Regions from separate parts of the Cellulosimicrobium sp. So1_17 genome, predicted to be linked through region 2. Evidence: predicted binding sites of a transcription regulator. Region 2 holds the regulator's gene; each other region holds the start of a gene.
What was found. The regulator LexA, encoded in region 2, represses DNA repair genes until DNA is damaged. The targets are predictions, from matches to a motif close to TCGAACANNTGTTCGA.
Positions count from the first base shown of each region.

Region 1: a site for LexA is predicted at 3,490-3,505, ahead of ACZCLJ_RS10555 (HNH endonuclease signature motif containing protein). Genes of this name have one in related genera too.
Region 3: a site for LexA is predicted at 4,758-4,773, ahead of ACZCLJ_RS03840 (Rv2578c family radical SAM protein). Genes of this name have one in related genera too.
Region 4: a site for LexA is predicted at 1,940-1,955, ahead of uvrA (excinuclease ABC subunit UvrA). Genes of this name have one in related genera too.

Region 1 covers NZ_CM143702.1:2,385,721-2,392,993, forward strand. The annotation lists gene ACZCLJ_RS10530 (LLM class flavin-dependent oxidoreductase) at 1-628, shown strand, start outside; gene ACZCLJ_RS10535 (hypothetical protein) at 642-935, opposite strand; gene ACZCLJ_RS10540 (GNAT family N-acetyltransferase) at 1,026-2,192, opposite strand; gene purQ (phosphoribosylformylglycinamidine synthase subunit PurQ) at 2,189-2,911, opposite strand; gene purS (phosphoribosylformylglycinamidine synthase subunit PurS) at 2,911-3,198, opposite strand; gene ACZCLJ_RS10555 (HNH endonuclease signature motif containing protein) at 3,595-3,927, shown strand; gene ACZCLJ_RS10560 (phosphoribosylaminoimidazolesuccinocarboxamide synthase) at 3,933-4,925, opposite strand; gene ACZCLJ_RS10565 (AAA family ATPase) at 4,944-6,410, shown strand; gene purD (phosphoribosylamine--glycine ligase) at 6,435-7,273, opposite strand, start outside.
Region 2 covers NZ_CM143702.1:1,094,249-1,101,521, forward strand. The annotation lists gene ACZCLJ_RS04930 (aldo/keto reductase) at 1-609, shown strand, start outside; gene nrdR (transcriptional regulator NrdR) at 636-1,214, opposite strand; gene ACZCLJ_RS04940 (LysM peptidoglycan-binding domain-containing protein) at 1,620-1,979, opposite strand; gene lexA (transcriptional repressor LexA) at 2,376-3,104, shown strand; gene ACZCLJ_RS04950 (L-lactate dehydrogenase) at 3,213-4,232, opposite strand; gene ACZCLJ_RS04955 (ATP-dependent DNA helicase) at 4,258-6,381, opposite strand; gene hflX (GTPase HflX) at 6,511-7,273, opposite strand, start outside.
Region 3 covers NZ_CM143702.1:857,810-865,082, reverse strand. The annotation lists gene hisS (histidine--tRNA ligase) at 1-1,217, shown strand, start outside; gene ACZCLJ_RS03855 (energy-coupling factor transporter transmembrane component T family protein) at 1,259-2,032, opposite strand; gene ACZCLJ_RS03850 (ABC transporter ATP-binding protein) at 2,029-3,786, opposite strand; gene ACZCLJ_RS03845 (ECF transporter S component) at 3,779-4,414, opposite strand; TPP riboswitch at 4,521-4,642, opposite strand; gene ACZCLJ_RS03840 (Rv2578c family radical SAM protein) at 4,782-6,440, shown strand; gene ACZCLJ_RS03835 (DUF1330 domain-containing protein) at 6,448-6,753, opposite strand; gene ACZCLJ_RS03830 (PPOX class F420-dependent oxidoreductase) at 6,787-7,254, opposite strand.
Region 4 covers NZ_CM143702.1:591,168-598,440, forward strand. The annotation lists gene ACZCLJ_RS02590 (YciI family protein) at 1-210, opposite strand, end outside; gene ACZCLJ_RS02595 (Type 1 glutamine amidotransferase-like domain-containing protein) at 339-1,082, shown strand; gene ACZCLJ_RS02600 (MBL fold metallo-hydrolase) at 1,099-1,860, opposite strand; gene uvrA (excinuclease ABC subunit UvrA) at 1,985-4,978, shown strand; gene ACZCLJ_RS02610 (OsmC family protein) at 5,080-5,565, opposite strand; gene uvrC (excinuclease ABC subunit UvrC) at 5,667-7,273, shown strand, end outside.

The DNA of each region.
Region 1 (7,273 bases), 1.3 Mb from region 2:
CATGTTCCCCGGCCGCTTCGTCGCGGGGGTCGGGCACGGCGTCCAGGAGTGGATGGGGCAGGCGGGCGTCCGGGTGTCGTCGCCGCTGACGCTCCTGCGCGAGCACACCGTCGCCCTGCGCGCCCTGCTCGCGGGCGAGGAGGTCACGACGTCGGGCCGGTACGTGACGCTGGACCGCGTGCGTCTCGACTGGCCGCCGACCGAGCCGGTCCCGCTGTGGCTCGGCGGAGTCGGTCCGCGGTCGGTCGCGCTCGCGGGCGAGCTCGGCGACGGACTGATCCTCGCCAACGCGTTCACGCCCGCCGAGGTCCGCGAGACGGTGGACGCCGTCCGGGCTGCGGCGCGAGACGCGGGGCGCCCGGACCCTGACGTGCACGCGACCCTCATCGCGGCGACGGGCCCCGGCGCGCAGGAGCGGGTCGACCGCGAGGTGCCGACGTGGGGCCGGGAGGCAGGGATCGGCATCGGGGCGGGCGGCGACGCGCGCGCGATCGCCGACGGCGTGCTCGCCCTCGCGGGCGCCGGGGCGACCGCCGTCGCGGTGCAGCCCACCGCCGACGAACCGGACCTCGACGCGTTCGTCCGGTTCCTCGGCGAGGAGGTCCGGCCGCTCGTCGTCGCGGGCTGAGGACCGGCTGGCCTCAGCGCCCGGTGTGCGCCAGTGCCCGACGCCGCTCGCGCACCCCGTGCACGACGGCGGCCGTCGCGCACACGAGCGCCACCAGGGCGACGGCGAGGAGGAGACGCGAGGGGAAGGCGGCGTAGAGGTCGGTCACCTCGGCCACCGGGATGCCCCAGTCCGTCACGATCTCCCGGGCCTCGGTCGCGAGACCCCCGACACGACCCGGCACGAGCGCGACGGCTCCGAGGACCCAGCCAAGCAGCTCCCCGAGCAGTGCGGGCACGGAGTAGGCACTGGTCAGAGAGGGGATCACGCGGACCACCCTATCGGCTCGCCGGAGGACGAACCAGGGCAAAGCTCAGCCCGCACGCGCCCGGTCGCGACGGACTTCACGGGCGGACGATCAGTGCAGCGTCATGGCGAAGCACAGCGCGATGCCGTTGTCACCGCGGTCGAACGGCGGGTAGGGCAGCACGGCGCGGAAGCCGAGGGATCGGTAGAGCGTGATCGCGCTCGGCTGCCGGATGCCGGTCTCCAGGAGCAGCGCCGTCGCACCACGACGGCGCGCCTCGCGCTCGACCTCCGCCATGAGCAGCCGGGCGACACCGGCACCACGAGCCGTCTCGCGGACGAAGACCTTCTTCACCTCGAGCGCCTCCGCGTGGCGGTCGGGCGCACCGGCCGTCGCGCGCTGCAGCGACGCGCAGCCGAGCGGTTCGTCGCCGCGCCAGGCGACGAACGTCGCGACGGAAGCGGCGCCGAGACGGGCGTCCACGGCGTCGAACCCGCCCGCGGCCTCCAGCCCGGCGAACAGCTCCGGGTTGAGGACCGCCGACGACGTGTCGTGCATCTCGCGGCGCAGCGCGGACGCGTCGGGGTCGTCCCACGGCACCGCTCGCACCTCGATCCCGGCGCGCTCATCCGGGCGGGCAGCACGTCGGTCGTACCCACGGGTACCGAGGCCTCGCGGCCCGAGCGTTCCGGTGCGCGCGACGTCACCAGACGATCGCCGTCGCGCCGTGGCCCGGTCACCGTCCGGCGCTCCGTCGAGGTCGAGCGCGAAGCACCGGGAGAGCGGGTCACCGGCGTAGTGGCCGTAGGACTCGGTGGGGAGGTAGCCGAGGTCGAGGTAGAGGTCGATCGACTCCGGCTGCCGCGTGCCGGTCTCGAGCACGAGGCGCCGCAGGCCGAGCGCGGCGGCGCGCTCGTGCATCGCATCCATCGCGGTCCGTGCGTGCCCGCGCCCCCGGTGCTGGGGCAGGACGAAGAGGCGCTTCACCTCGCCGGTCGACGGCGCGTGGTGGCCGCCGCGACCATCGGGCGCCCCGGAGACGTCGCGCAGCGCGACGCACGCCACGGGCTCCGTCCCGTCACGCACGACGAGCGCCGCGAGGAGCTCCGCTGCGTCGAAGGCACCGCTGTCGGGCTCGCCGTAGCGTTCCGCGAGCTCGGCCTGCTGGCGCGCGAACAGGGCGAGCGCGTCGGCGTCGTCCCCGGGTACCGGGACCACGGTGACGCCCGCCGACCCGACGGCCGACGCGCCGTCGGCCGTGCGAGCGACGACGCTCACGCGTGGACGAGCGCGCTCAGCACCGAGGTGAAGAAGCCGAGCCCGTCCGTGCCCGCGCGCGGGCCGGCCTCCGAGGCCGGACCGAAGCCGGCCTCGACGGCGTGCTCCGGGTGCGGCATGAGACCCACCACGTTGCCTGCGGCGTTCGAGATGCCCGCGATGTTGCGGCGCGAACCGTTCGGGTTCCAGCCGTCGTAGCGGAACACGACGCGACCCTCGGCCTCGAGCTCGTCGAGCGTGCGGTCGTCGGCGACGAACTGCCCGTCCTGGTTCTTCAGCGGGATCGTGATGCGCTGGCCGGCGGAGTAGTCGCGCGTCCACGCGGTGTCCGCGTTCTCGACGACGAGGACCTGCTCGCGGCAGACGAAGTGCAGGTGGTCGTTCTTGATCATCGAACCCGGCAGCAGGTGGGCCTCGGTGAGGACCTGGAAGCCGTTGCAGATGCCGAGCACCGGGAGCCCGCCCTGCGCGGCGTCCACGAGGGTCTCCATCACGGGCGCGAAGCGGCTGATCGCCCCGGCACGCAGGTAGTCGCCGTAGGAGAAGCCGCCCGGGAGGACGACCGCGTCGACGTCGTGCAGGTCGGCGTCCGCGTGCCAGAGCGCGACGGGCTCGCCGCCGGCGAGGCGGACGGCGCGCGCCGCGTCGCGGTCGTCGAGCGTGCCGGGGAAGGTGACGACGCCGACCCGCGCCGTCGCGAGGGAGGTGGCCCCGGTCATCAGGCGAGCCCCTCGGAGGCGATCGTGCCGGCCGCGTCGGTCGCGGCGTCGGCAACGCGGACGACGTCCTCGATCACGGGGTTGGAGAGCACCGTCGCGGCGGCCTCCTGCGCGGCGGCGAGGACCTCGGGCGTGACGTCGCCCTCGACCTCGAGCTCGAACCGCTTGCCCTGACGGACCGACGTGAACTGGGTGAAGCCGAGGCGCGGCAGCGCCCCGACGACGGCCTTGCCTTGCGGGTCCAGGATCTCGGGCTTGGGCATGACCTCGACGACGACGCGTCCCACGGGTGCTCCTTGGCGAAGAGTTCGGGAGGGCCGGGGCTCCGGGATCCCGGTCACGGGCGCGTGCTGCACGTGGCGGCACGTCACGGCGTGAGCGAGCGGGAGCCGACGGCGGGATTCCGCGGTCAGTCTACCCGCGCGCCGGGCGCGACCAGGTCGCCGTCCACGGTCACGGGAAGACGTCCAGGGCCGACCGACGCAAGCCGCACGGCGACCCGTGTCGGCCACGGCCGCGTCGGCGGACCGCCACCGCGACGGCGCCCGGCGAGGCGTTGTCAGAGGCTGCCGCTAGCATCGAACACGTGTTCGAGACGCACGCTCGACCACGCGTGCGAGGGCGGGGTCCTGCCCCTTCCCCGCCTTCGCACGCCTCACGACGCCAGCGGACGGAGACCGGTCATGGCCGCACCACCACTCCCCCCGACCAGCGACCTCGCGACGACGGGCCGCCCCTCGGTGCGGACGGTCGCCGCGGTCCTCGCACGGGACGTCACGTGCACGTTCCCGGGGTGCGCCGTGCCGGCGTTCCGGTGCGACCTCGACCACGTGGTCGCCCCACGGCCCGGCGACGAGTCCGCGCACGCGGCGGACAACCTCGTCGCGCTGTGCCGGCACCACCACGTGGTGCGTGCCCGCGACGGGTGGCGTCCCACCCTCCTCCACGACGGCACGGTCCGGTGGACGGCGCCGAGCGGGCACACCTACGTCCGCGCGGGAGCACGGACGGCGTGAACGCCTCAGGCCAGCGACGAGCCCGTGAGCCGCTCGTAGGCCTCGAGGTACCGGTCGCGAGTGCGGGCCACGACGTCCGCGGGCAGCGGCGGGGGCGGCGCGTCGGCCGAGCGGTCCCAGCCAGACTCCGGCGAGGTGAGCCAGTCGCGCACGTACTGCTTGTCGAAGCTGGGCTGGGCACGGCCGGGCTCCCACTGGTCCGCGGGCCAGAACCGCGACGAGTCGGGCGTGAGCACCTCGTCGCCGAGCACGGTCGCGCCCGTGGTCGGGTCCACCCCGAACTCCAGCTTGGTGTCCGCGAGGATCACACCGCGCTCGCGCGCGATCTCGTCCGCCCGCGCGTACACCGCGAGGGTGAGGCCGCGCAGCCGCGTCGCGTCCTCGACGCCGATCTGCTCCGCGACCACCTCGAACGACACGTTCTCGTCGTGCTCCCCGACGGCGGCCTTCGTAGCGGGGGTGAAGATCGGCTCGGGCAGGCGCGAGCCGTCGACCAGGCCGTCGGGCAGCGGCACACCGCACACGGCGCTGCCGGCTCGGTACTCGACGAGGCCCGAGCCCGTGAGGTAGCCACGCGCGACGCACTCCACCGGGAACATGTCGAGCCGGCGGCAGATCATCGCGCGGCCAGCGACGACGTCGGGCACGAGCCCGTCGCCCGGCTCGGCCGACACCTCGGTCGACACGACGTGGTTCGGCACGAGGTCGGCCAGCTGCTCGAACCACCACAGGCTGAGCTGCGTGAGCACGACGCCCTTGTCCGGGATGCCCGGCGACAGCACGTGGTCGTACGCGCTGACCCGGTCGCTCGCCACGACGAGGACCACGTCGCCGAGCGGGTGCACCCCGCCGACGGCGGGCAGGTCCGGCTCGTAGAGGTCCCGGACCTTGCCCGAGTAGACGTGGCGCCAGCCCGGCAGCTCGAGCGTGGCGGTGTCGAACGCGTCGGCCTCGCCGAGCGAGAGCGGCGGCGTGTGGTCCCGTGGCGTGTCAGTCACGGGCCCTAGTTTCGCACCATGCACTTCACGCCCTCCGCCGCGTCCGCGCCCGAGCCTGCCGACGACCTCGCCGGCGACGAGCGGACCGCCGACTTCCTGGACACGTTCTCGACGTTCATGGCCGTGGTGAACGAGCGCAGCCAGCGACAGCAGGCCGGATCCGCTCCCTCGGTCGCGTCCGTGCTGCGCGAGCACCTCGGTGCCGACCCGCGCGGCCTGGCCGTGGTCTCCGAGACCGTCTCCTCGCTCCGCCAGGTCGACGCGGACGTGGCGCTCGAGGTCGTGATGGCCCGGCACGGCGGCGGACGGCTCGTCGGCGTCGGTGGTGGCGAGCAGCGCATGCACATGTCGTTCTCGGAGATCGTCGAGCACTCGGCTCTGTGGCAGCAGTTCCCCGTCGGAGCGGTCGACTACGCGCGCGCGGCGACCGGACCGGACTCCGACCGGCGGACCGTCGCCTTCGGCCTGCACCTCTTCACGCACGCGAGCACCCCGGTCGCCGTGCTCCAGCGTGCGGGCAGCCCTCGGCACGGGAACGAGGCAGCCCTGGAGGTCATGTGCCAGGGCGAGGACGCGGCGCTCGAGCTCCTCGCCGAACTGCGTACCGCCATGGTGGAGCACAGCGTGCTGCGCGGGCAGGTCGTCACCTTCACGACGTCCGACTTCGGCCCCACGGCAGGGGGTCTCACGTTCCTGCGACGCGACCGGGTCCCCGCGTCGGACGTCGTGCTCCCCGAGGGCACGCTCGGCCGCATCGAGCGTCAGGTCGTCGGGGTCGCCCGTCACCGGGAGGCGCTGCGGGCGGCAGGTCAGCACCTCAAGCGGGGCGTCCTGCTGTACGGACCGCCCGGCACCGGCAAGACGCACACCGTGCGCCACCTCGTCGGCGAGAGCCCCGGCACCACCGTGCTGCTGCTCGCCGGAGGGGCGCTGCAGCTCGTGCGGCTCGCCGCCGAGACCGCGCGCGCGATGCAGCCCGCGATCATCGTCCTCGAGGACTGCGACCTCATCGCGGAGGACCGGTCGTTCCACGGCGGACCCCAGCCGTTGCTCTTCGAGGTGCTCGACGCGATGGACGGCCTCGGGAACGACGCCGACGTCGCGTTCCTGCTCACCACCAACCGCGCCGACCTCCTCGAGCGCGCCCTCGCGCAACGCCCCGGGCGCGTGGACCTCGCCGTCGAGATCCCGCTCCCGGACCAGGACGCGCGACGACGTCTCTTCGAGCTCTACCGAGGAGGGTTGCCGTTCGCGCCCGCGACCCTCGACGCCGCGGCGGAAGGCACCGACGGCGTCACCGCCTCGTTCGTCAAGGAGGTGATCCGGCGCGCGGTGCTCCGTGCGGCCGAGGCGGGCCGCGGCCCGACGGACGACGATCTCCTGACCGCCGTCCACGAGATGACCGAGGACGAGGAGCGCATCACCCGGTCGCTCCTCGGCTCGTCGCCCGACGCCGAGCAGTGGCCCGACGTCGACGAGGAGTGACGTCCCTCGGGATCAGGCGGGGGCTCAGCCCGCGGTCGCGACGCCCCCGGCGGCAGCCGTCGCCGCGATGTCGGTCCGGTGGTGCGAGCCGGGCAGCACGATGCGGTCGACCGCGGCGTACGCGCGACGTCTCGCCTCGGCGAGGTCAGCGCCCTGCGCGACCACCGAGAGGACGCGGCCGCCCGACGCGACCAGCCCGCCGTCGTCGTCGCGCGACGTCCCGGCGTGCAGCACGTGCACCCCCTCGACGTCCTCGGCCGCGTCGATGCCCGTGATCGGGTCGCCGCCGCGGACCGTACCGGGGTAGCCGTGCGCGGCGACGACCACGGTGACCGACGCGTCGTCGGACCACGAGAGCCGGGGCTGCTCGGCGAGCCGGCCCTGTGCCGCGGCGAGCATGAGCGCGGACAGCGGGGTGAGGAGCCGTGCGAGCACCGACTGGGTCTCCGGGTCGCCGAACCGTGCATTGAACTCGACGACCCGCGTCCCGCGGCTCGTCAGCGCGAGGCCGACGTAGAGCACCCCGACGAACGGGGTCCCGCGTCGCGCCATCTCGTCGATCGTCGGCTGCGCGACGCGCGCGACGACCTCGTCCACCAGCCCGTCCGGCGCCCACGGCAGCGGGCTGTACGCGCCCATGCCGCCCGTGTTCGGGCCGGCGTCCCCGTCGAACGCGCGCTTGAAGTCCTGGGCGGGCTGCAGCGGCACGACGGTCGCGCCGTCGGACAGGCAGAACAGCGACACCTCGGGTCCGTCGAGGTACTCCTCGACGACGACGCGCGGGTCCTCGGGCGTCCCGTCCGCGGCTGTCCGTGGGGACGAGAAGCACGCCGCCGCGTGCTCGAGCGCCGCCTGCCGGTCCT
Region 2 (7,273 bases):
CACGAGACCGTCGGCGCGCTCGCGACCGCGGTGCGCTCGGGGCGCGCGCGGTACGTCGGGATCTCGTCGTATTCCGCTCAGCGCACGCGCGAGGCGCTGCACGTCGCCGCCGAGCTCGGGGTCGAGCTCGTGGTCACCCAGGTCTCGTACTCGATGCTCAACCGGTGGATCGAGGTCCCGGACGCGTCGGGCAGCAGCGTGCTCGACGTCGCGGCGGACGCCGGGCTGGGTGTCGTCGCCTTCTCCCCGCTCGCCCAGGGGATGCTCACGGACCGCTACCTCCGCGGGACGCCGCACGGCTCGCGAGCGGCTCGTGGCGGACCGCTGCGCGAGGAGTTCCTCTCGGAGGCGAACCTCGAGCACGTACGCCGGCTCCACGCCCTCGCTCGCGCGAACGGCCGGACGTTGGCCGCCACGGCGATCGCGTGGGCACTGCGCGACGGACGAGTCACCTCGGTGCTCCTCGGCGCCAGCTCCGCACGTCAGCTCGACGACAACCTCGCCGCCCTCGAGGCACCGGCCCTCACCGACGAGGAGCTGCGCGCGGTCGAGTCGATCCCGACCGACACCGGGATCAACCTCTGGGCCTCACGCTCGAGCGACCTCTGACTCGCAGCGTCCTCGCCGGCGCCGGGTCAGGACGTCGGCGACCCCGCGACGTCAGCGCCGCCGGCCGCCCCGGCGTCGCTGCCGGCAGCGTCGGGCTCGCCGGGGCCGCGCACCGCGCGCCCGTCGTCGCCTGCGGCCAGCCGGGCGGCGGTCCGCTCCTCCCGTTCGACCCGGAGCGACGTGATCGCGCTCTCGAAGTCCTCCAGGGAGTCGAACGCCTGGTACACGCTCGCGAACCGCAGGTAGGCCACCTCGTCGAGCTCGCGCAAGGGGCCGAGGATCGCGAGACCGATCTCGTACGCGTCGAGCTCGGCGCTCCCGCTCGCCCGGATCGTCTCCTCGACCCGTTGGGCGAGGAGCGCGAGGTCGTCCTCGTTGACGGGCCGGCCCTGGCAGGCCTTGCGGACGCCGTTGACGATCTTCTCGCGCGAGAAGGGTTCGGTGACCCCGGACCGCTTGACGACGGACAGGCTGGCCGTCTCGATCGTCGTGAAGCGTCGCTGGCACTGCGGGCACTGACGCCGGCGACGGATCGACGCGCCGTCGTCCGACGTCCGTGAGTCGACGACACGAGAGTCCGCGTGGCGGCAGAACGGGCAGTGCATGACGGCTCTCCTCGGCTGGGCTCCCCGGCACCTCGCAGGGCGAGGGCGGCGCGACGAACGTATGACGCCGCCCTGCGACGGTGCAACACGCCGAGGTCCCGAGGACGGAGCAGTGGACGGAGCAGATGTGCGCCGCGCCGGACCCCGGAGATGCAGAACGGGGGCGACCGTCTCCGGTCGCCCCCGTCGGGACGCCCCCGTCCCCATCTCGCGCGCGACTCGCCTCGCGCGCTCCGACGTGCTCAGGGGTCGCGGATGACCGCCGACCCCGCCTCCTGCCCGGCCCCCCAGCCAGGCGAGTGAGGTGACACTAACTTAGGCCCGCCTAAGCGTGGAGCGCAACCCAGGGCGGCGCACAGGACGAGCGGGAGCGCGTGTCGTAGGTCACAGGGCCGGGTCGGCGCCTCACGCGTCGACCGGGAGCAGCAGCCGCTGCCCGGCACGGAGGCCCGACGACGACAGCCCGTTGAGCTCGACGATCCGTGCCACGACGTCGCGCACGTCCTCGCCGGGCGTGGCCAGCGCCGACGCGTGGTCCCAGAGCGTCTCCCCCGCCGCGACCACGTGGACCCGGACCTCCTCGGGCTCTCCTGCCGACCCCGCGACGGCGCTGCCCACGCGCGCGCCGAGCACGACCAGGAGCGCCAGGAGGACCACCAGGACGACCCGTCCTCGCCGCGTGAGCCGCAGCGGCGCCTCTGGTACGCCGCCACCACCCGATCGCGCGAGGCCCTGCTCGCCCCACGTCGCCGTCATGCTCGCCATCACTACCTCCGTCCCCCGCCGGCGCCGGAGCGCCTTCCCCGGTCGCTCCGGCCCGGCGGGGTTGTGTCGTCGACCCGGGACCCGGATCGAACACCTGTGCGTAGAACACCTGTACGAAGGTCTACCACGTCCGGCGCGCCGAGTCGAGACATGCTCGAACAGATGTTTGATTCGTGTCGCTCTCTCCCCTAGCCTGGGACCAGGTCGGTTCGCCGGACATGTCCATCGACAGGTCCGGCCCGGAACGCCTCCCGCCAGGGACGACGCACCGGATCGGGTCGACCGGTGCCCCGGCGAGCGCGGCGGGGCACCACCGACGAGGAGGACGGCGCGCCGGACGGGGCAGGTGACCTCCGGGCGGGCGTCGACCGCGAGGCGACGAGGGCGGAGACCACGATGGCGGGACGAGGCAGGAACACGAGCGCGGGGCTCGCCGAGGTGCGCGAGCTCCCCGACGGCACGGCGGGCAGCGACGGCCTGACGCCACGACAGCGCCTGGTCCTCGACACGATCCGCTCGTGCGTCGAGCAGCGCGGCTATCCCCCGAGCATGCGCGAGATCGGCGAGGCCGTCGGCCTGACGAGCCCGTCCTCGGTCAAGCACCAGCTCACCACGCTCGAGCGCAAGGGGTACCTGCGCCGGGACCCGAACCGTCCGCGCGCCATCGAGGTCGTGCAGCCCGACGACGGCCGTCGTGCCGTTCCCCTCGTCCGCGTCGCCGACGACCAGGTGCACGACGAGGCGCACCCCGCGCCGTCGTACGTCCCCGTGGTGGGCCGGATCGCCGCGGGCGGACCGATCCTCGCCGAGCAGGTCGTCGAGGACGTCTTCCCGCTGCCGCGCCAGCTCGTCGGCGACGGCGAGCTCTTCCTCCTGCGGGTGCAGGGCGACTCGATGATCGACGCCGCGATCTGCGACGGCGACTGGGTCGTGGTGCGCCGGCAGAACGTCGCGGAGAACGGCGAGATCGTCGCCGCGATGATCGACGGCGAGGCGACCGTGAAGACCTTCAAGCGGGGCGACGGCCACGTCTGGCTCGTGCCGCACAACTCCGCGTACGAGCCGATCGCCGGTGACGACGCGCAGGTGCTCGGGCGCGTCGTGTCCGTCCTGCGCAGTCTCTGACTCGGCACGGTTCCCGACCTCTACGCGCCCCCGGGCCGCTCGACCGACCTGACGACGGGCCGGTGATCCCTCCTCGTGGGATCACCGGCCCGCCGTCGTGCTCCGCTCCTACAGGCCGAACCGCCGCGCGACCGCGCGCAAGGACTCTGCCGAGCTCCGGAGACCTGTCAGCTCCGCGTCGGAGAGCGGCACCTCGACACGCTCGCTCGCGCCCCGGCGGTCGATCAGCGTCGGCAGCGACAGGCACACGTCGTCGATCCCGTAGTCACCGTCCAGCAGCGTCGAGACGGGCAGGAGCCGGTGCTCGTCGCCGAGGACCGCCTCGATGATGCGGGTACCTGCGAGGCCGACGGCGTAGTTCGTCGCCCCCTTGCCCTCGATGATCCGGTAGGCGGAGTGGACCACCTCGTGCGCGATCTCCTCGCGGGCGTCCTCGGACAGCGGAGGGTGGCCCGCGATCCCGGGCCAGTCGAGCAGCGGGACGCCGCCGATCGTCGCCGAGCTCCACAGAGGGATCTCGCTGTCGCCGTGCTCGCCCGCGATGTAGGCGTGGACGTTCTGCACCGCGACGCCGCAGTGCTGTGCGACGAGGAAGCGCAGGCGCGACGAGTCGAGCACCGTGCCGCTGCCGAACAGGCGCTCGGGCGGCAGGCCGGAGAACTTCAGCGCCGCGTAGGTGACGATGTCGACCGGGTTCGTCACCATGACGTAGACGGCGTCCGGCGCGACCTCGACCAGCCCAGGGAGGATGCTGCGCATGAGGCCGATCGTGCCTTCGGCGAGGTCCAACCGCGTCTGGCCCTGCTTCTGCTTCGCCCCCGCGGTCACGACCACGACGTCCGCACCGGCGCACACCGCGACGTCGTCGGACCCCTCGACCTTCGCCATCGGCATGAACTGGATGCCGTGCTGCAGGTCGAGGACCTCCGCCTCGACCTTGGCCCGGTTGACGTCCAGCATGGCGACCGTCCTGGCCGCCCCCCGCATGAGGGCCGCGTACGCGAGCGTCGACCCGACGGCACCCGCCCCGACGATCGCCAGCTTGGTGGTCCGTGCCGCGGAGCCCGGGACCGGGCTCCCGGCGGGCGCCTGCGCGGGGGTGGGCAAGGTGGTGCCTGCGTCGGTCATCGCGCCTCCGTCTCGTGGGATGCGCTCAGCCTAGGGCGGCGAGGCGCCTCAGCGCAGCGGCAGCGACCTCGCGGTCGGTCGTCCGCCAGAATCCCGGCATCGACCGGGTGAGGAACGTCCCGTAGCGTGCGGTGACGAGCCGGGGGTCGAGGACCGCGACCACACCGCGGTCGGTCGTCGAGCGGACGAGGCGCCCCGCACCCTGGGCCAGCAGGAGCGCGGCGTGCGTCGCGGACACCTGCATGAAGCCGTTGCCGCCCGCCGCCTCGACGGCACGGGCGCGGGCGGAGCGCACGGGGTCGTCGGGACGCGGGAACGGGATGCGGTCGATGAGGACGAGCTGGCACGAGGGGCCCGGGACGTCCACGCCCTGCCACAAGGAGAGGGTGCCGAACAGGCACGTCGCCGGGTCGTTGGCGAACTCGCGCACGAGCGTGGGGAGCTGGTCGTCGCCCTGGCACAGGACGGGGACGTCGAGCCGCTCACGCATCGCCTCGGCAGCGGCGACGGCCGCCCGCCGCGACGAGAACAGGCCGAGCGTCCGGCCGCCCGCAGCCTCGACGAGCGTCGCGATCTCGTCGAGCTGGTGCTCCGTCGCGGCGTCGCGACCGGGCGTCGGCAGGTGCTTGGCCACGTACAGGATCCCCTGACGCGGGTAGTCGAACGGGCTGCCGACGTCGAGGCCTCGCCAGGAGGGCGCCTCCTCGCCGTCCGACCCGCCGCCGCCCAGCCCGAACGTGCGCGCGACGGCGTCGAACGTCCCGCCGAGCGCGAGCGTCGCGGACGTGAAGACCCCGGTCCGCTCGGTGAGGAGGTGCGTACGGATGAGGCCGGCGACGCCCAGGGGCGCCGCGTGGAGCCTGCTCGCTCCCTCGCCGAACCGGTCGGCGGTCCAGCCGCCCTCGCCGGGTCGTGAGCACCACAGCACGTCGTGGCCGGTCGGGTCCCCGGCCATCCGCTCGGCGACCTCGAAGAGCTGGAGCATCGCCGACTGCGCCATCTTCAGGCCGGTGTCCGGCGTCGCGGGCTTCTGGACGCCGGTCTCGGGCTTGAGGCGCGAGAGCACCTCGCGCGCCGCGTCGCGCACCGCCGCGACGGCGTCGCGCGCGCCGTCGGGCAGCCCGTCGGGGAAGCGCTCGGCGGGCAGCGCCCCGACCACGGTGCCGAACGCCGCCGAGGCGGCGTCGAGCGCCTCGGTCGCCGCGCCCCCGTGCCGCCGGGCGAGGCGTGCGGCTCCCTCGATGGCGGGGACCGAGAGGTCGACGGTCGCTGCCGCCGTCACGCGGTCCGCGAGCTCGTGCGCCTCGTCGACCACGAGGACGTCGTGCTCCGGGAGGACGCCCGGCGAGCCCATCGCCGCGATGCCGAGCATCGCGTGGTTCGTGACGACGACGTCGGCCTCGCGCGCGGCCGCCCGTGCCTTGTCGGGGAAGCACTCGGCGAGGAGCGGGCAGCGCTGCCCGAGGCACTCGAGCGCGGTCACGGAGACCTGGCGCCACGCCTTGTCGCTCACGCCGGGGACGAGGTCGTCCCGGTCGCCGCTCTCCGTCTCCTGGGCCCACTCGCGGACCCGCACGACCTGCTCCCCGAGCGACGGTGCCGCGCGGCCGTCGGCCCGCGCGGGCGGGTGGTCGGTCGCGCCGGCCGTCTCGCCGGGCAGGTCGAAGAGCGTCGGCTCGTCCGTCGGGTAGCCGCCCGCGACCTTGTGGACGCACACGTAGTTGTGCCACCCCTTGAGGAGGGCGATCGAGGCAGGGCGCGGAAGCTCTGCGCCGATCGCCTCCGCGACGAGCGGCAGGTCACGGGTGATGACCTGGCGCTGCAGCGCGAGGGTGGCGGTCGAGACGACGACGCGCTCGTCGGCCGCGACCGCGTGCCGCACCGCCGGGACGAGGTAGCCGAGCGACTTTCCCGTACCGGTCCCCGCCTGGACGACGAGGTGCTCGCCGCTCCCGATGGACCCGGCGACGGCGGTCGCCATCGCGTGCTGCCCGTCGCGGCGTGCGCCGCCGAGCCGGCCGACGGCGAGGTCGAGCAGCGTGTCGACGTCCGGGACCCCGGCGAGCGCCGCGGCGTCACGGGACGGCGGGCCGTCCGGCGCCGCGGTGTCCTCGGTCGGACGGTTCGTGGCGGGCGAGACGGGAGGCACCCGTCGAGTCTACGGTCGGGCGCCGACGACCCGGGCTCGGACCCACGGGCTGTGGACGACGCACGACGGCGCCGCGACGGCACGAAGGGTGCCGTGCGACGCCGTCGGCGGTGCGGCGCGAGGCGTCGCTCAGGCGCTCGCGACCGCCCCGGCGAGCTCGGCAGCGAGCGCCTCCGCGACGCGCCCGCGCAGGAGCGTGCCCTCGGGCGTGTGCTCCTCGTGGTCGATCTCGCCCTCGGTGTGCACGCGGTGCACGAGGTCGCCGCGGTTGTAGGGCACGACGACGTCGATCGTCACGTCGGGCCGCGGGAGCTCGTCCGCGATGAGCTGACGCAGCTCGTCGATCCCCGCGCCCGTGTGGGCCGACACGACGACCGTGCGGCGCTCGCGCCGCCGGATGCGGTCGACGACCTCCGGGTCGGCGACGTCGGCCTTGTTGAGCACGACGACCTCGAGGACGTCCTCGACGCCCGGGATGTCGGCGAGCACGTGCCGGACCGCGGCGATCTGGCCCTCGGGGTCCGGGTGCGACGCGTCGACGACGTGCAGCAGCAGGTCGGACTGGCCGACCTCCTCGAGCGTCGACCGGAACGCCTCGACGAGCTGGTGCGGGAGCGCGCGCACGAAGCCGACGGTGTCGGCGAGCGTGTACACGCGCCCGTCCTCGGTCCGGGTGCGCCGGACCGTCGGGTCCAGGGTCGCGAAGAGCGCGTTCTCGACGAGCACCCCCGCGCCCGTGAGCGCGTTGAGGAGGCTCGACTTGCCCGCGTTCGTGTAGCCCGCGATGGCGACCGAGGGGATCTCGTGGCGCTTGCGCGACGACCGCTTGGTCTCGCGGCCCGGGGCCATGGCCTGGATCTCCCGGCGCAGCTTGGCCATGCGGTTGCGGATG
Region 3 (7,273 bases), 240 kb from region 2:
TCTACGTCCTGCGCCGGCTCCAGGAGGAGCCGGGGGAGGGCGACGAGGCCCGGACCGGGCGACCCGAGAAGCAGCTCGGCCTCCACTTCGACCTCACCGTCCCGTTCGCCCGCTACGTGCTCGAGAACGCCGGGCACCTCGCGTTCCCGTTCAAGCGGTACCAGATCCAGAAGGTCTGGCGTGGCGAGCGCCCCCAGGACGGGCGGTTCCGTGAGTTCACGCAGGCGGACATCGACGTCGTCGGCGCCGGCGAGCTGCCGTACCACTTCGAGGTCGAGCTCCCGCTCGTCATGGCCGAGGCGCTCGGTGCGCTGCGCGAGATCGGCGTCCCCGAGGTCCGCGTCCTCGTCAACAACCGGCGCGTCGCCGAGGGCTTCTACCGCGGGCTCGGGCTCGACGCCGTCGACGACGTGCTTCGCCAGATCGACAAGCTCGACAAGATCGGCCCCGACAAGGTCGCCGACCTCCTCGTCGCGGAGGCCGGCGCGACGCCCGAGCAGGCGGACGCGTGCCTGGCGCTCGCCGCGATCAGCGGCACGGACACGTCCGTCGTCGACCGCGTGCGGGCGCTCGCCGCCGAGCGAGGCGTGACGAGCGAGCTCATGGAGACGGGGCTGGCCGAGCTCGCCGCCATCGTCGAGGCGGCGAGCGTCCGCGCTCCCGGGGTCGTCGTCGCGGACCTCAAGATCGCGCGCGGCCTCGACTACTACACGGGCTCCGTCTACGAGACCGTGCTCGTGGGGCACGAGCAGCTCGGCTCGATCTGCTCCGGCGGCCGCTACGACACGCTCGCGTCCGACGGCGCGACGACCTACCCGGGAGTCGGGCTCTCGGTCGGCGTCTCGCGCCTCGTCTCGCGCCTGCTGTCGGCGGGTCTGGTGCGTGCCACGCGCTCGGTGCCCAGCGCCGTCGTGGTGGCCGTGACGAGCGAGGAGTCACGACCGGCGTCGGACGCGGTGGCCACCGCGCTGCGTGCGCGCGGGATCCCGGTCGAGGTCGCGCCGAGCGCGGCGAAGTTCGGCAAGCAGATCCGGTACGCCGACCGACGTGGCATCCCGTTCGTGTGGTTCCCCGCCGACGGGCAGCTCGACGACGCGGGCGACACGCGACCCGACCAGGTCAAGGACATCCGGTCCGGCGAGCAGGTCGACGCGGACGCGGCGTCGTGGGCTCCGCCCGCCGATGACCTCTGGCCCCGGGCCGTGCCCGGGGCCTGATCCCCGCGCACCGCGGTGCGCGGCGTCGGGGTGCTCGCCGGTCAGCCGGTGAGCGCACCGAGGCCGGTCAGCCAGCCCGCGCGCGCGCCGAGCACGACGACGCCCGCGGCCGCGGCGAGGACGGCCACGCCCGCGAGGACGTCGAGCGGGACGAGAGCGACCGGTCGGGAGGTCGTGCGCGGCCCCGCCCCGAGCCCGCGGGACTCGAGGGCGATCGCGAGGCGTTCGGACCGCCGGATCGCGCCGACGAGCAGCGCGAAGGCCGCGGCGCCCAGCGCGCGGGGAGAGCGCGGGAGGTTCCCCGCGGTGCGACGCGGGTCCCGGACCGCCTGCGCGCACCGGATCGTGTGCCACGTGCCGGGGAGCTCCTCCAGCAGCCGGTGCGCCGCGAGCACGGCGAACGTCCACGTGGCGGGCAGCCGGGCGTGCTGGTGCAGGCTCGTCATGAGGCGCACCGGATCCGTCGTCAGCACGAGGGCCAGGGACAGGACGCCGACGAACAGCGTGCGCAGCGCGAGCGAGGCGCCGATCGTCAGCCCGGTCGCGCCGACGGTGACGGGGCCGATCACGACGGTGTCGCCGCCCGGGCGGGTCAGGACGTTGACCACGAGCAGGCTCGTCGCGAGCACGAGGAACGGCACGTGGCCCACGGCGACGGCCCGCAGCGGCACCCGCCCGAGCGCCAGGAGCGCGGCGAGCGCGAGGACGTAGCCGATCGCGGGGGTCACGGGGTCCGTCACGAGCAGCGCGGCGGTCGACAGCACCAGCACCGTCGCGAGCTTCACGGTCGGGTTCCACCGGGCGAGCGGGCTCATCCGTGCACCGCCGGGACGCGGTCGCCGTGGCCGGGCCGGCACCGGGCGAGGAGCGCGTCGTCGAGCGCACGGACGAGCGCGCGCAGCCCGACGCCCTCGCACCGGCCCGTGCGCGCCCACCACTCGAGCAGCGGCGGCCGGGCGAGCCGCGCACCGGCGCACAGCGCGTCGTCGGCGAGCGCCGCCGACGTCTCACGGTCCGCGACGACCTCGCCGTCGACGACGACGGCCACGCGGTCGGCGACCCGCGCGACGAGGGTCAGGTCGTGCGTGACGAGCGCGACCGCGCCCCCCCGGTCGGCGAGGTCCCGCAGGACCCGGGCGGTCGCGTCGGACTGGGCGCGGTCGAGGCCGAAGGTCGGTTCGTCCGCGAGCAGGACCGGGGGATCGAGCACCGTCGCGGTCGCGAGGGACAACCGCCGCTGCTCGCCGCCCGACAGGCGGAACGGGTTCGCGTCGGCGAGGTGGGTGAGCCCGTACGCCGCGAGCGTCCGCGCGACGCGCTCGTCGAGGTCCGCGACGCCCGCGAGGCGCGGCGACCACGCGACCTCGTCGCGCACGGTCCGTGCGAGGAGCTGGTGCTCGGGGTCCTGGAAGACCATCGCGACGGGCGCCGGCCCCGCCACGGTGAGCGTGCCCGACCTCGGTTCCAGCCCGGCGAGCCCGCGCAGCAGCGTGGACTTCCCGCTCCCGTTGGGTCCGACGACGGCGAGCACCTCGCCGACACACAGGTCGAGGTCGACGTCGCGCACGACCGGTGCGCCGGACCGTGTCACCGTGAACGCGCGCGCACGGAGCGCCACGGGGGGTGCCGGCGTGCCTGCCGTGGCAGGCAGGGCCCGCCCGGCCCGCGCCGGACGGTCGGCGGACGGGCCGGTGCGCGAGGAGGAGGCGAGGTCGACGAGCCACGCGTCGGTGCGGTCGGAGCCGAGAGGCCCGGGGGCCCCTGCGGCCTCGAGCAGGACGTCGAGAGGGAGCCAGCAGCCGAGCTCGAGGAGCCGCTGCGCGTGCTCGCGCAGGACGGCGCGGGTGGAGCCGTGCGCGACGACGCGCCCGCCGTCGTCGAGCACGAGCGTGGCGTCGGGCAGGTCGCCGAGCTCGTCGAGGCGGTGCTCGACCACGACGAGCGCCCGCCGCCCCGGGCCGTCGGCGAGCCGGGCGACGAGGGCACCCACCTCGCGCGCGCCCTGCGGGTCGAGGAGCGCGGTGGGTTCGTCGAGGACGAGCAGCGCGGGGTCGGTGACGAGCGCGGCGGCGAGCGCGACGCGCTGCGCCTCGCCGCCGGAGAGCGCGTGCGTCGACCGCGCGCGCAGGTGCGTCGCCCCCGCCGTGGCGAGGGCGTGCGCGGTCCGGTCGTCGACCGTGGCCGGGTCGGCGGCGCGGTTCTCGAGCGCGAAGCGCAGCTCGTCCTCGACGCCGCCGAGGCACAGCTGGTCGCCGGGGCTCTGCTGCACCAGGCCGATCTCCGCGGCGAGGCGTGCCACAGGGATCTCCCGGGGGTCGTGGCCGGCGACCTGCACGTCGCCGGTCACGTGCCCGGGCAGCGTGTGCGGGACGACCCCGGTGAGAACGCGCAGGAGCGTCGACTTGCCGCACCCGGACGGTCCGACGACGAGCAGCCCGGTCCCCTCCGCGACCTCGAGGCTCACCGCGTCGAGCACGGGGACGGCGTCGTGGCCGACGCTGACGGACAGGCGCCGCGTCCGCACGGCCGCGGTCCCGGGCGCGGCGGGGGCGGGCGCGACCTCAGCCACGGCGCGCCCCGATGGCGAACGCGTCGAGGGCGCCGGTGCGCGCGAGCGCGTCGCCGAGCAGGCGTGCCGCGATCCCGCACAGCAGCACGCACGACACGACCTGGACGCCGAGCCGGAGCATCGCGTAGTCCTGGCCGAGCCAGCCGAACCGGACCGCGTTGAACGCGTACGTGACGAGGGCCGCGCTCACGCCGGAGGCGACGAAGACCCACCATCCGTAGCGGCGGTAGCGCGTGAGGGCGAAGGGCAGCTCGGCTCCCACCCCCTGCACGAGCCCGACGAGCAGCAGGAGCGGTCCGGCGGGCGAGGCGAGGAACACGACCTCGACGAGCGCGGCGAGCGTCTCCGTGAGGATCCCGACGCCCGGCTTGCGCACGATGTACGTCGCGAGCGGTCCGACGACGATCCAGGCGCCGGCGAGCACGTTCGCGGCGAGGTCGGCGAGCGGTCCCATCGCGAGCTGGAGCGGCGCCCAGAGCTGGACGAGCGCCCAGTACACGAAGCCGAACACGACGCCCAGGACCGCGACGAGAACGGTCTCGTGGAGCGTCAGGCCGCGAGGTCGCCGGGACGCTCCTGGCCGGGGTGTGACGGGTCGTGCGACGGGTCGGGCGGTGGGCTCGGTCATGCGGGTCCCTTCGTCGGGCCGCGACGGGTGCACGACGGCGCGTCCCGCACCCGCGCGCGCACGTGCCCCGGGTGCGCGGTCGCGCGGGCGCGTGCAGGCGCAGGGGACGGTGACGTCGGCCCTGCTCCCTTCGCTGGTACGAACCAGATCAGGTTCCACGGGTCTGCCGGTGGGACACGGATGTCCGGCCGGCACTCTCAGCGCTCGTGCGCTCCCCGGGGGCGTTCGTGCCGACCCTAGGGGCAGACGCGGCTCGGGACAATCCCCCGTCTCGGGGAGCGGGCGCGTCGGCCTCCGCCTCGCCGGCCGCCCGCCTCGTCAGCACGCCACCTTGACACCGGCGTCGAACACCTGTTCGAATCATGGCGTGAGGTGGGACGGACAGGCGATCGGCGTCGACGACGGGGCGCTCCCGGGGCTGGAGCGCGCCGGTCTCGTGCGCAGCGTCCGCACGCCCGAGTTCGCCGGGATCACGTTCCACGAGGTCACCGCCAAGAGCGCGCTGTCCAAGGTGCCCGCGATGTCGCGCATGCCGTTCCGCTGGACGGTCAACCCGTACCGCGGCTGCAGCCACGCCTGCTCGTACTGCCTGAGCCCGCAGACCCCGGTGCTCCTGGCCGACGGCACGCACCGGCCCGTCGGCGAGCTGCGGGTGGGCGACGAGATCGTCGGTACCGAGGCGCACGGCGCCTACCGCCGGTACGTCCGCACGCGCGTGCTCGACCGCTGGACCATGCGCAAGCGTGCCTATCGCGTGACGCTGGCCGACGGGACGCGTCTGGTCGCCAGCGGCGACCACCGGTTCCTCACCGAACGGGGGTGGCGACACGTCGTGGGGGGCGACGGGCGTCGCGCCCACCTCGCGCTGGGCGACGTGCTCGTCGGGCCGGGACGTCACGCGCTGCGCGACCTCGCGGCCGCGCCGGACGGCTCCGCGCCGGTCCTCGGTCGCGACGTCACCGGCGGCGAGGGTCTGCGGGTCGAGGCGCTCGAGGCCCTCGGCGGCGCAGGCGACGAGGTCGAGCTGGTCGACATCACGACCGGGACACGCGACTTCGTCGCCGACGGGGTCGTGAGCCACAACTGCTTCGCGCGTCCGACGCACCAGTACCTCGACCTCGACGCGGGCGAGGACTTCGACCGCGAGGTCGTCGTGAAGGTCAACGTCGACGACGTGCTGCGCGCCGAGCTCGCGAAGCGGTCCTGGGTGCACGAACCCGTGGCGCTCGGCACGAACACCGATCCCTACCAGCGCGCCGAGGGTCGCTACCGGCTCATGCCCGGCATCATCAGGGCGCTCGCGGACTCCGGCACGCCGCTGTCCATCCTCACCAAGGGGACGCTGCTGCGCCGCGACCTGCCGCTGCTCGTCGACGCGGCGTCGCGCGTCGAGGTCGGGATCGGGGTGTCGCTCGCGCTCCTCGACCCCGGTCTGCAGGCGTCGGTCGAGCCCGGCACACCCAGTCCTCGCGCGCGCCTGGACCTGATCCGCGCGGTCCGCGACGCGGGCCTGCCGTGCGGCGTCATGGTCGCACCCGTGCTGCCCTGGCTGACCGACTCCACGCGCGCGCTCACCGACCTCCTCGACGCGGTCAAGGACGCGGGCGCCACCGGCGTGACCGTGCTGCCGCTGCACCTCAAGCCCGGGGCGCGCGAGTGGTTCATGGCGTGGCTCGCGCGCGAGCATCCGCGCCTCGTCCCGGGGTACGAGCGGGTCTACGAGCGCGGCACGTACGCGTCGAAGGCCTACCGGTCCTGGCTGTGGGACCGCGTGCGCCCGATGCTCGAGACCCGGGGCTTCGCCGTCTCGGGCCACCGCGGCCCGTCGGGCGTCGAGGGTCGCTACCGACGCGGTGAGCTCGGCGGCCTCGGAGCGGCCGAGCCGCCCGTCGACGGCGCGTACCCCCGTGGCAGCCTCGCCCGCGACACCACCGCGGCGCCGACCGCCGGAGCGCTCGCGGGCATGCCGGTCGACGGCGGCGCGCTCGACCTCGCGGGCGGCGGCGTGGAGCAGGTGCTGTTCTGAGGCTCGCTCAGGCGGTGCTCGCCGGCACCGGAGCGACACGCACGATCTCCGTGCGGGCCACGACGCGGTCGCGCACCTCGGCCAGCGCGACACGCGCCGGGTCCGCCATGTACTCGGCGAGCGCCGCGTCGTCGGGCATCTCGATGACCTGCACCTCGCAGGGCGCGGTCGGGTCCTGGCCGGGCAGCGCGCGCACGCGCTGCACCACGCGACCGCCGTGAACCGGCACGAGCGCGAGGACCTCGTCCTCGTAGCGGGACAGCGCGTCGGCGTCACCGGTCGGCCACAGCAGGACGCACACCATGATCGTCATGCGCCGCACGGTACGCCCGGACGCGTGGTCGCGTCAGCCGTCGGCGAGGCGGGCCGGGAAGCCACCCGTCGCCACCGGACCCCAGCGTGTGATCGTCACCCGCACGAGGCACTTGCCCTGGGCCACCATCGCCGCACGGTACTCGTCCCAGTCCGGGTGCTCGCCGGAGATCGCGCGGTAGTAGTCGACGAGCGGCTCGACCGCGTCGGGCAGCTCGATCACCTCGGCCGTCCCGTCCACCTGGACCCACGGGTCCGAGAACCCCGGCCCCAGCGACAGCAGCGACGCCTGCGGGCGACGACGCAGGTTCGCGGCCTTCGCACGCTCGGGGTACGTCGACACGACGACCCGGCCGGCGTCGTCGACCCCGTACGTCACCGGGCTCAGCTGCGGCGAGCCGTCGGAACGCGTCGTGACGAGCACCCCGTCGTGGCGCGAGCGGAGCAGGCCGACGAGCTCGTCGCGCTCGATCCGGCGGGCGGTGGCGATGGTGCGGGGCATGCGGAACCTCCTGGTGGGC
Region 4 (7,273 bases), 500 kb from region 2:
GTCGAGGATCTCGGCCGCGGCGACGGGGGACCCGGCGTCGAGCACGAGGAGCGCACCGGCGGCTGCGTCGTCCGTCGCGGGCAGAGGCCCCGACGCGAGGAGCGTCCCCTGCTCGTGCAGCCCGCGGAGGAAGGCCCGGTGCTCGGCACGGACCGCGTCGAGCTCGGCGGGGCGGGCGGGGTAGACGTAGGTCACGGCGTGGATCGGCATGGCGCCATTGAAGCAGGGCTCCGGGCGGGCGCGGAGGCCCGTCCGTCGGCAGCCGTGCGGAGGTCGTCCCCGACCCCGTGCCGGAATGACGTGGCGGCCACGGCGCAGGGCACCTAGGGTCGCGGCGCATGAGCGACCTCACGATCCTCGCCACGTCCGGCGGGTACGCGCCCGGGCACCGGACCCGCCTTGCGCTCGGGCCGATCGTCCGACACGCTACCGAGCTCGCCGGCGTCGCCGGCACACCGCGCGTGTGCCACGTGGGCACAGCCGGCGGCGACCAGTCGTGGTTCCACGCGGAGCTCGACGAGGCCGCGCGCGTCGCCGGGGTGCGGATGTCCCACCTGTCGCTGTTCAGCATGCCGAACGTGGACGACGTGGAGGCCTTCCTGCGCGAGCACGACGTCGTGTGGGTCGGAGGCGGGTCGGTCGTCAACCTCCTCGCGGTCTGGCGGGCGCACGGCCTGCCCGAGATCCTGCACGCGGTGGGGGAGAGCGGCGTCGTGCTCGCGGGCATCAGCGCCGGGTCGCTGTGCTGGCACGTCGGCGGCCCGACGGACTCGTTCGGACCGGAGCTGCGGCCGGGAACGGACGGTCTCGCGTTCGTGCCGTACGGCAACGGCGTCCACTACGACGCGGAGCCCGGCCGCCGGCCGCTCCTGCAGCGTCTCGTGGCGGAGGGGACGCTGCCCACCTCGTACGCGACGGACGACGGCGTGGGACTCGTCTACCGGGGCGGGCACCTCGTGGAGGCGGTCACCGAGGTCCGCGGCGCTGGCGCGTGGGAGGTGCGCCGCGAGGTGGACGCCGACGGCTCGTCCAGAGCCGTCGAGGGGCGGATCGAGCCGCGCGAGCTGAGCGGCGCGCGCTGACGCCCCCGCGCCCTCGTCACCAGCCGCGGGCGCGCCACGCCTCGAGGTGGGGGCGCTCCGCGCCGAGCGTCGTGTCGGCACCGTGACCCGGGTAGACCCACGTGTCGTCGTCGAACCGCTCGAAGACCCGCTCGGTGACGTCGTCGAGGAGCTGGGCGAACCGCTGGGGGTCGTGGTCGGTGTTCCCCACGCCGCCGGGGAACAGCGAGTCGCCGGTGAACAGGTGCACCCGTCGGGCCACGGCGTCGGGGGCGCGCGCGGGCGAGGGCTCGCGGTAGGCGAGCGCGACCGACCCCGGGGTGTGGCCGCGCAGCGCGACGACCTCGAGGAGCGACCGCCCGACGGCGACCGTGTCCCCGTGGTGCAGCCTCCGGCCGACGGGGACCCCGGTCTCCGCCGTGACCGCGTCGGCGTCGGCGTCCCCGACCGCGAGGACGGCCCCGGTCGCGGCGACCACGTCGGCCAGCGCCCCGACGTGGTCGTGGTGGCGGTGGGTCGTGACGACGGTCGTCAGGCGACCCGCCGGGTCGCCGCCGGACGACGTGGGGCTCCGCCGCGCGTCGGCGGGTTCGGCGGGTTCGGCGGGTTCGGCGAGGAGGGCGAGCAGCCGGCGCGGCTCGGCCGCGGCGTCGACGAGGACCTGGTCGCCGGTGCGCCGGCACGTGAGGAGGTACGCGTCGTTCGCCATCCGGCCGACCGCCACCTTGCGGATCTCCAGCTCGTCGAGCCGGCGGACGTCCGCCGGACCTCCCACCACGACCGTGCCCGTGTACGTCATGCGCACAGTCTGCCGGTCGCGCCGACGCGACGGGCGTGGACCTGCGGGGACCGGGACGTGCGGATCCGGGGGAGACGCGTCGAACATCTGTGCGAGTGTCGGTGGTCGGTCGTACCATTCTTCGGTGAGCAATCGCCTCGTCATCTCCGGTGCCCGCGAGCACAACCTCCGCGACGTCGACCTCGACCTCCCGCGCGACCAGCTCATCGTCTTCACCGGCCTGTCCGGCTCCGGGAAGTCGTCCCTCGCGTTCGACACGATCTTCGCCGAGGGGCAGCGGAGGTACGTCGAGTCCCTGTCGGCGTACGCCCGGCAGTTCCTCGGCCAGATGGACAAGCCCGACGTCGACTTCATCGAGGGCCTGTCCCCGGCGGTGTCGATCGACCAGAAGTCGACCAACCGCAACCCGCGGTCGACGGTGGGCACCATCACCGAGGTCTACGACTACCTGCGCCTGCTGTTCTCGCGCGCGGGGACGCAGCACTGCCCGGTGTGCGGGGAGCGCGTGACCGCGCAGACGCCCCAGCAGATCGTCGACCGTCTGCTCGAGCTGCCCGAGGGCACGCGCTACCAGGTGCTCGCACCGGTCGTGCGCGGTCGCAAGGGCGAGTACTCCGAGCTCTTCAAGGAGCTGCAGGCCAAGGGCTTCGCCCGCGCACGCGTCGACGGCGAGGTGCGCACGCTCACCGACCCGCCCGCGCTCGAGAAGAAGCTCAAGCACGACATCGAGGTGGTCGTGGACAGGCTCGTCGCGCGCGAGGGCGTGCAGCGGCGGCTCACCGACTCGGTGGAGACGGCGCTCGGCCTCGCGGGCGGGCTCGTCGTCGTCGAGCTCGTGGACGCCGAGGCCGACGACCCCGCCCGCGAACGCCGCTTCTCGGAGAAGCGCGCGTGCCCGAACGACCACGAGCTCGCGCTCGACGAGGTCGAGCCGCGCACGTTCTCCTTCAACGCTCCCTACGGCGCGTGCCCCGAGTGCACGGGCATCGGCTTCCGTCTCGAGGTCGACCCGGACCTCGTGATCCCCGACGAGGAGAAGTCGCTCGGCGAGGGCGCGGTCGCGCCGTGGGCCCAGGTCTCCTCCGAGTACTTCGAGCGTGTCCTCACGGCGCTCGCGGACGACCTCGGCTTCTCCATGGACACCCCGTGGCGGGCCCTGCCGGAGCGTGCGAAGAAGGCGGTCCTGCACGGGCAGAACCACGAGGTGCACGTCCGGTACAAGAACCGCTGGGGCCGTGAGCGCCAGTACTCCACGGGCTTCGAGGGCGTCATCACGTTCCTCGAGCGTCGTCACTCCGAGACCGAGTCCGACTGGTCGAAGGAGAAGTACGAGGCGTACATGCGCGAGGTGCCGTGCCCCGTGTGCCGCGGCGCACGGCTCAAGCCCGAGGTGCTCGCCGTCAAGGTCGGCGGGAAGTCGATCTGGGACGTGTGCCGGCTCCCGCTGCGCGAGGCCGCACAGTTCCTCGGCGGGCTCGAGCTGGGTCAGCGGGAGCGCGCGATCGCCACGGAGGTGCTCAAGGAGATCGACGCCCGCCTCGGGTTCCTGCTCGACGTCGGCCTGGACTACCTCTCGCTCGAGCGCCCGGCAGCGACGCTGTCCGGCGGTGAGGCGCAGCGCATCCGGCTCGCGACGCAGATCGGCTCAGGTCTCGTCGGTGTCCTCTACGTGCTCGACGAGCCGAGCATCGGCCTGCACCAGCGCGACAACCGTCGCCTCATCGAGACGCTCACGCGCCTGCGCGACCTCGGGAACACGCTCATCGTCGTCGAGCACGACGAGGACACGATCCGCACCGCGGACTGGATCGTCGACATCGGCCCGGGCGCGGGGGAGCACGGCGGTCGCGTCGTCCACTCGGGCGACTACGCCGGGCTGCTCGAGGCGCCGGAGTCCGTCACGGGCGCGTACCTGTCCGGCCGGCGGAGCATCCCGCTGCCCGCGGAGCGGCGCCCCACGGACCCCGGCCGTCAGGTCACGGTCGTCGGCGCGCGCGAGCACAACCTCACGGGCATCGACGTGAGCTTCCCGCTCGGGACCTTCACGGCCGTGACCGGCGTGTCCGGCTCGGGCAAGTCGACGCTCGTCAACTCGATCCTCTACACGGTGCTCGCCAACGAGCTCAACGGCGCCCGCCAGGTCGCCGGGCGGCACACGCGCGTCACCGGGCTCGACCACCTCGACAAGGTCGTGCACGTCGACCAGGGCCCGATCGGTCGTACGCCGCGGTCGAACCCCGCGACGTACACGGGCGTGTGGGACCACGTGCGCAAGCTCTTCGCCGAGACCACGGAGGCCAAGGTCCGGGGCTACACGCCCGGCCGGTTCTCGTTCAACGTCAAGGGCGGGCGCTGCGAGGCCTGCTCGGGCGACGGCACGCTGAAGATCGAGATGAACTTCCTCCCCGACGTCTACGTCCCGTGCGAGGTCTGCCACGGCGCGCGGTACAACCGCGAGACGCTCGAGGTCCACTTCAAGGGCAAGACGGTCGCGGACGTGCTGGACATGCCGATCGAGGAGGCTGCGGAGTTCTTCGCCGCGGTCCCGGCGATCTCGCGCCACCTCAAGACCCTGGTCGAGGTGGGGCTCGGGTACGTCCGGCTCGGGCAGCCCGCACCGACGCTGTCGGGCGGCGAGGCGCAGCGCGTCAAGCTCGCGAGCGAGCTGCAGAAGCGCTCGACGGGCCGCACGATCTACGTGCTCGACGAGCCGACGACGGGGCTGCACTTCGAGGACATCCGCAAGCTGCTGGGCGTGCTGCAGTCGCTCGTCGACAAGGGCAACTCGGTGCTCGTGATCGAGCACAACCTCGACGTCATCAAGAGCGCTGACTGGGTCGTCGACATGGGACCAGAGGGCGGCTCCGGGGGTGGGAAGGTCGTCGCGCAGGGCACGCCCGAGCAGGTCGCGCGGGTCGCCGCGAGCCACACCGGGCGGTTCCTCGCGGAGATCCTCGACGAGCACCCCGACGTGCCGGTCGGCGCCCCGGCGCAGCCGCAGGCCGATGCGCCGGCGACCGGTGCCACGGCGAAGGGCCGGTCGTCCCGGGCGCGCCGGGCGACCGACGAGTCGGGACCCGGACGCAGCGGCTCCCGCCGCAAGGCGTCCGCGGCCTGACGGCGCCGGTCCCTCTCGTCCCCGGTCGTCGCGACGACCGACGTCGTGGAGGCGCCAGGGCACGGTCGCGTCGTGCCGACGACCGGCGCGGCCGGAGAGCGTCAGGCGGCGGCGCCCCGCGCCGGAGCCGGCTCGACGAGGACGCGGAAGTTCACCGAGCGCGCGATGAAGCAGTGGTCGTGCGCGCGGTGGTGCAGGACGGCGAGGGCCTCGTCGTCGGTGCCCGGGCCGTCGTCGACCACCACGCGCGGGTGCAGCGTCACGTCGGTGAACTGGCCTTCGCCGCCGGACTCGACGCGCATCGTGCCGGTGACGTCGTCGACGTACTCGCGCACGACGACGCCCGCCGCCGCGGCGAGGTGCAGGAACCAGAGCATGTGGCACTGGGAGATGCTGACGACGAACAGCTCCTCGGGGCTGTAGCGCGTCGGGTCTCCGCGGAACGCCGGGTCGGCGGACCCGGGCAGGGGCGGGCGTCCGTCGAGCAGCACGTCGTGGTCCCGGTCGTACGAGGTGTAGGAGCTCGTGCCCCTCGTGCCGGCGCCGGTCCAGCGGACCGTCGCGGAGTACCCGTGCTGTGCGCTCATGCCGGTCACCCTAACGGCCGGTGACCCGGCTCACATCGGCTCGTGACCGACCGAACCCCACCGGCGACCTCCTGTCGGTGCGCTGACCTAGGCTGGAGACCATGGCTGACCCCGCGACGTACCGCCCTGCGCCGGGGGAGATCCCGACCTCGCCCGGGGTCTACCGGTTCCGGGACGAGCACGGCCGGGTCATCTACGTCGGCAAGGCGAAGAACCTGCGGGCACGCCTGTCGAGCTACTTCCAGGACGTCGCGAACCTGCACCACCGCACCCAGACGATGGTGACCACGGCGGCGTCCGTCGAGTGGACCGTCGTGGGGACCGAGGTCGAGGCGCTCGCGCTCGAGTACACGTGGATCAAGGAGTTCGACCCGCGGTTCAACGTCAAGTACCGCGACGACAAGTCCTACCCGTACCTCGCGGTGACGATGGGCGAGGAGTTCCCGCGCGCGCAGGTCATGCGCGGCGCCAAGCGTCCCGGGACGCGGTACTTCGGTCCGTACGGCCACGCGTGGGCGATCCGCGAGACCCTCGACCTGCTGCTGCGCGTCTTCCCCGTGCGCACGTGCTCCGCGGGGGTCTTCAAGCGTGCGCACCAGACGGGCCGGCCGTGCCTGCTGGGCTACATCGACAAGTGCTCCGCCCCGTGCGTCGGGCGCATCACCCCCGAGGACCACAAGGCCCTCGCGGAGGACTTCTGCGACTTCATGGCGGGGGACACGCAGCGGTTCGTGAAGCGCCTCGAGCGCAAGATGCGCGAGGCCGCGGCCGCGATGGAGTACGAGGCCGCGGCGCGCCTGCGCGACGACCTGGGGGCGCTCCAGCGGGCCACGGAGAAGAACGCCGTCGTGCTCGGCGACGCGACGGACGCCGACGTGTTCGCGCTCGCGGGCGACGAGCTCGAGGCCGCGGTCCAGGTGTTCCACGTCCGCGGTGGTCGCATCCGTGGCCAGCGCGGCTGGATCGTCGAGAAGGTCGAGGACGTCACGGACGCCGAGCTCGTCGAGCACCTCCTGCAGCAGGTCTACGGCGCGGCGGAGGAGGCTGCGGCGGTCGACGCACGCACCGGGGCGGGTGCGCGCGGCGGTGCCCGCGACGTCGTGCCGCGCGAGGTGCTCGTCCCCGTCCTGCCGCCAGACCCGGACCAGGTGACTACGTGGCTGACCGGCCTGCGGGGCGCCCGCGTCGACGTGCGCGTCCCGCAGCGCGGGGACAAGAAGGAGCTCGCCGCGACCGTCCGGACCAACGCCGAGCACGCGCTCGCGCTGCACCGCACGCGCCGCGCGGGCGACCTCACGACGCGCAGCCAGGCGCTGCGCGAGATCCAGGAGGCGCTCGACCTCGACACGGCACCCCTGCGGATCGAGTGCTACGACGTCTCGCACAACCAGGGCACCTACCAGGTCGCGTCCATGGTCGTCTTCGAGGACGGGCTCGCCCGCAAGAGCGAGTACCGGCACTTCACGATCCGCGGGCCGGAGGGCGACGGTGCACGCGACGACACCGCCGCGATGCACGAGGTCATCTCGCGCCGGTTCAAGCGGTACGTCGCGGACCGCTCGCGCTCGGGCGAGGTCGAGATGGACCTCGAGGCCGACGAGGTCGGCGGTGGGGCCGACGCCGCGGACCGCGAGGCGGAGCGCGCGGCAGCCGTCGCCGGGTACGTGCCGCGCAGCGGCGAGGTCGATCCCGAGACCCCGACGGACCG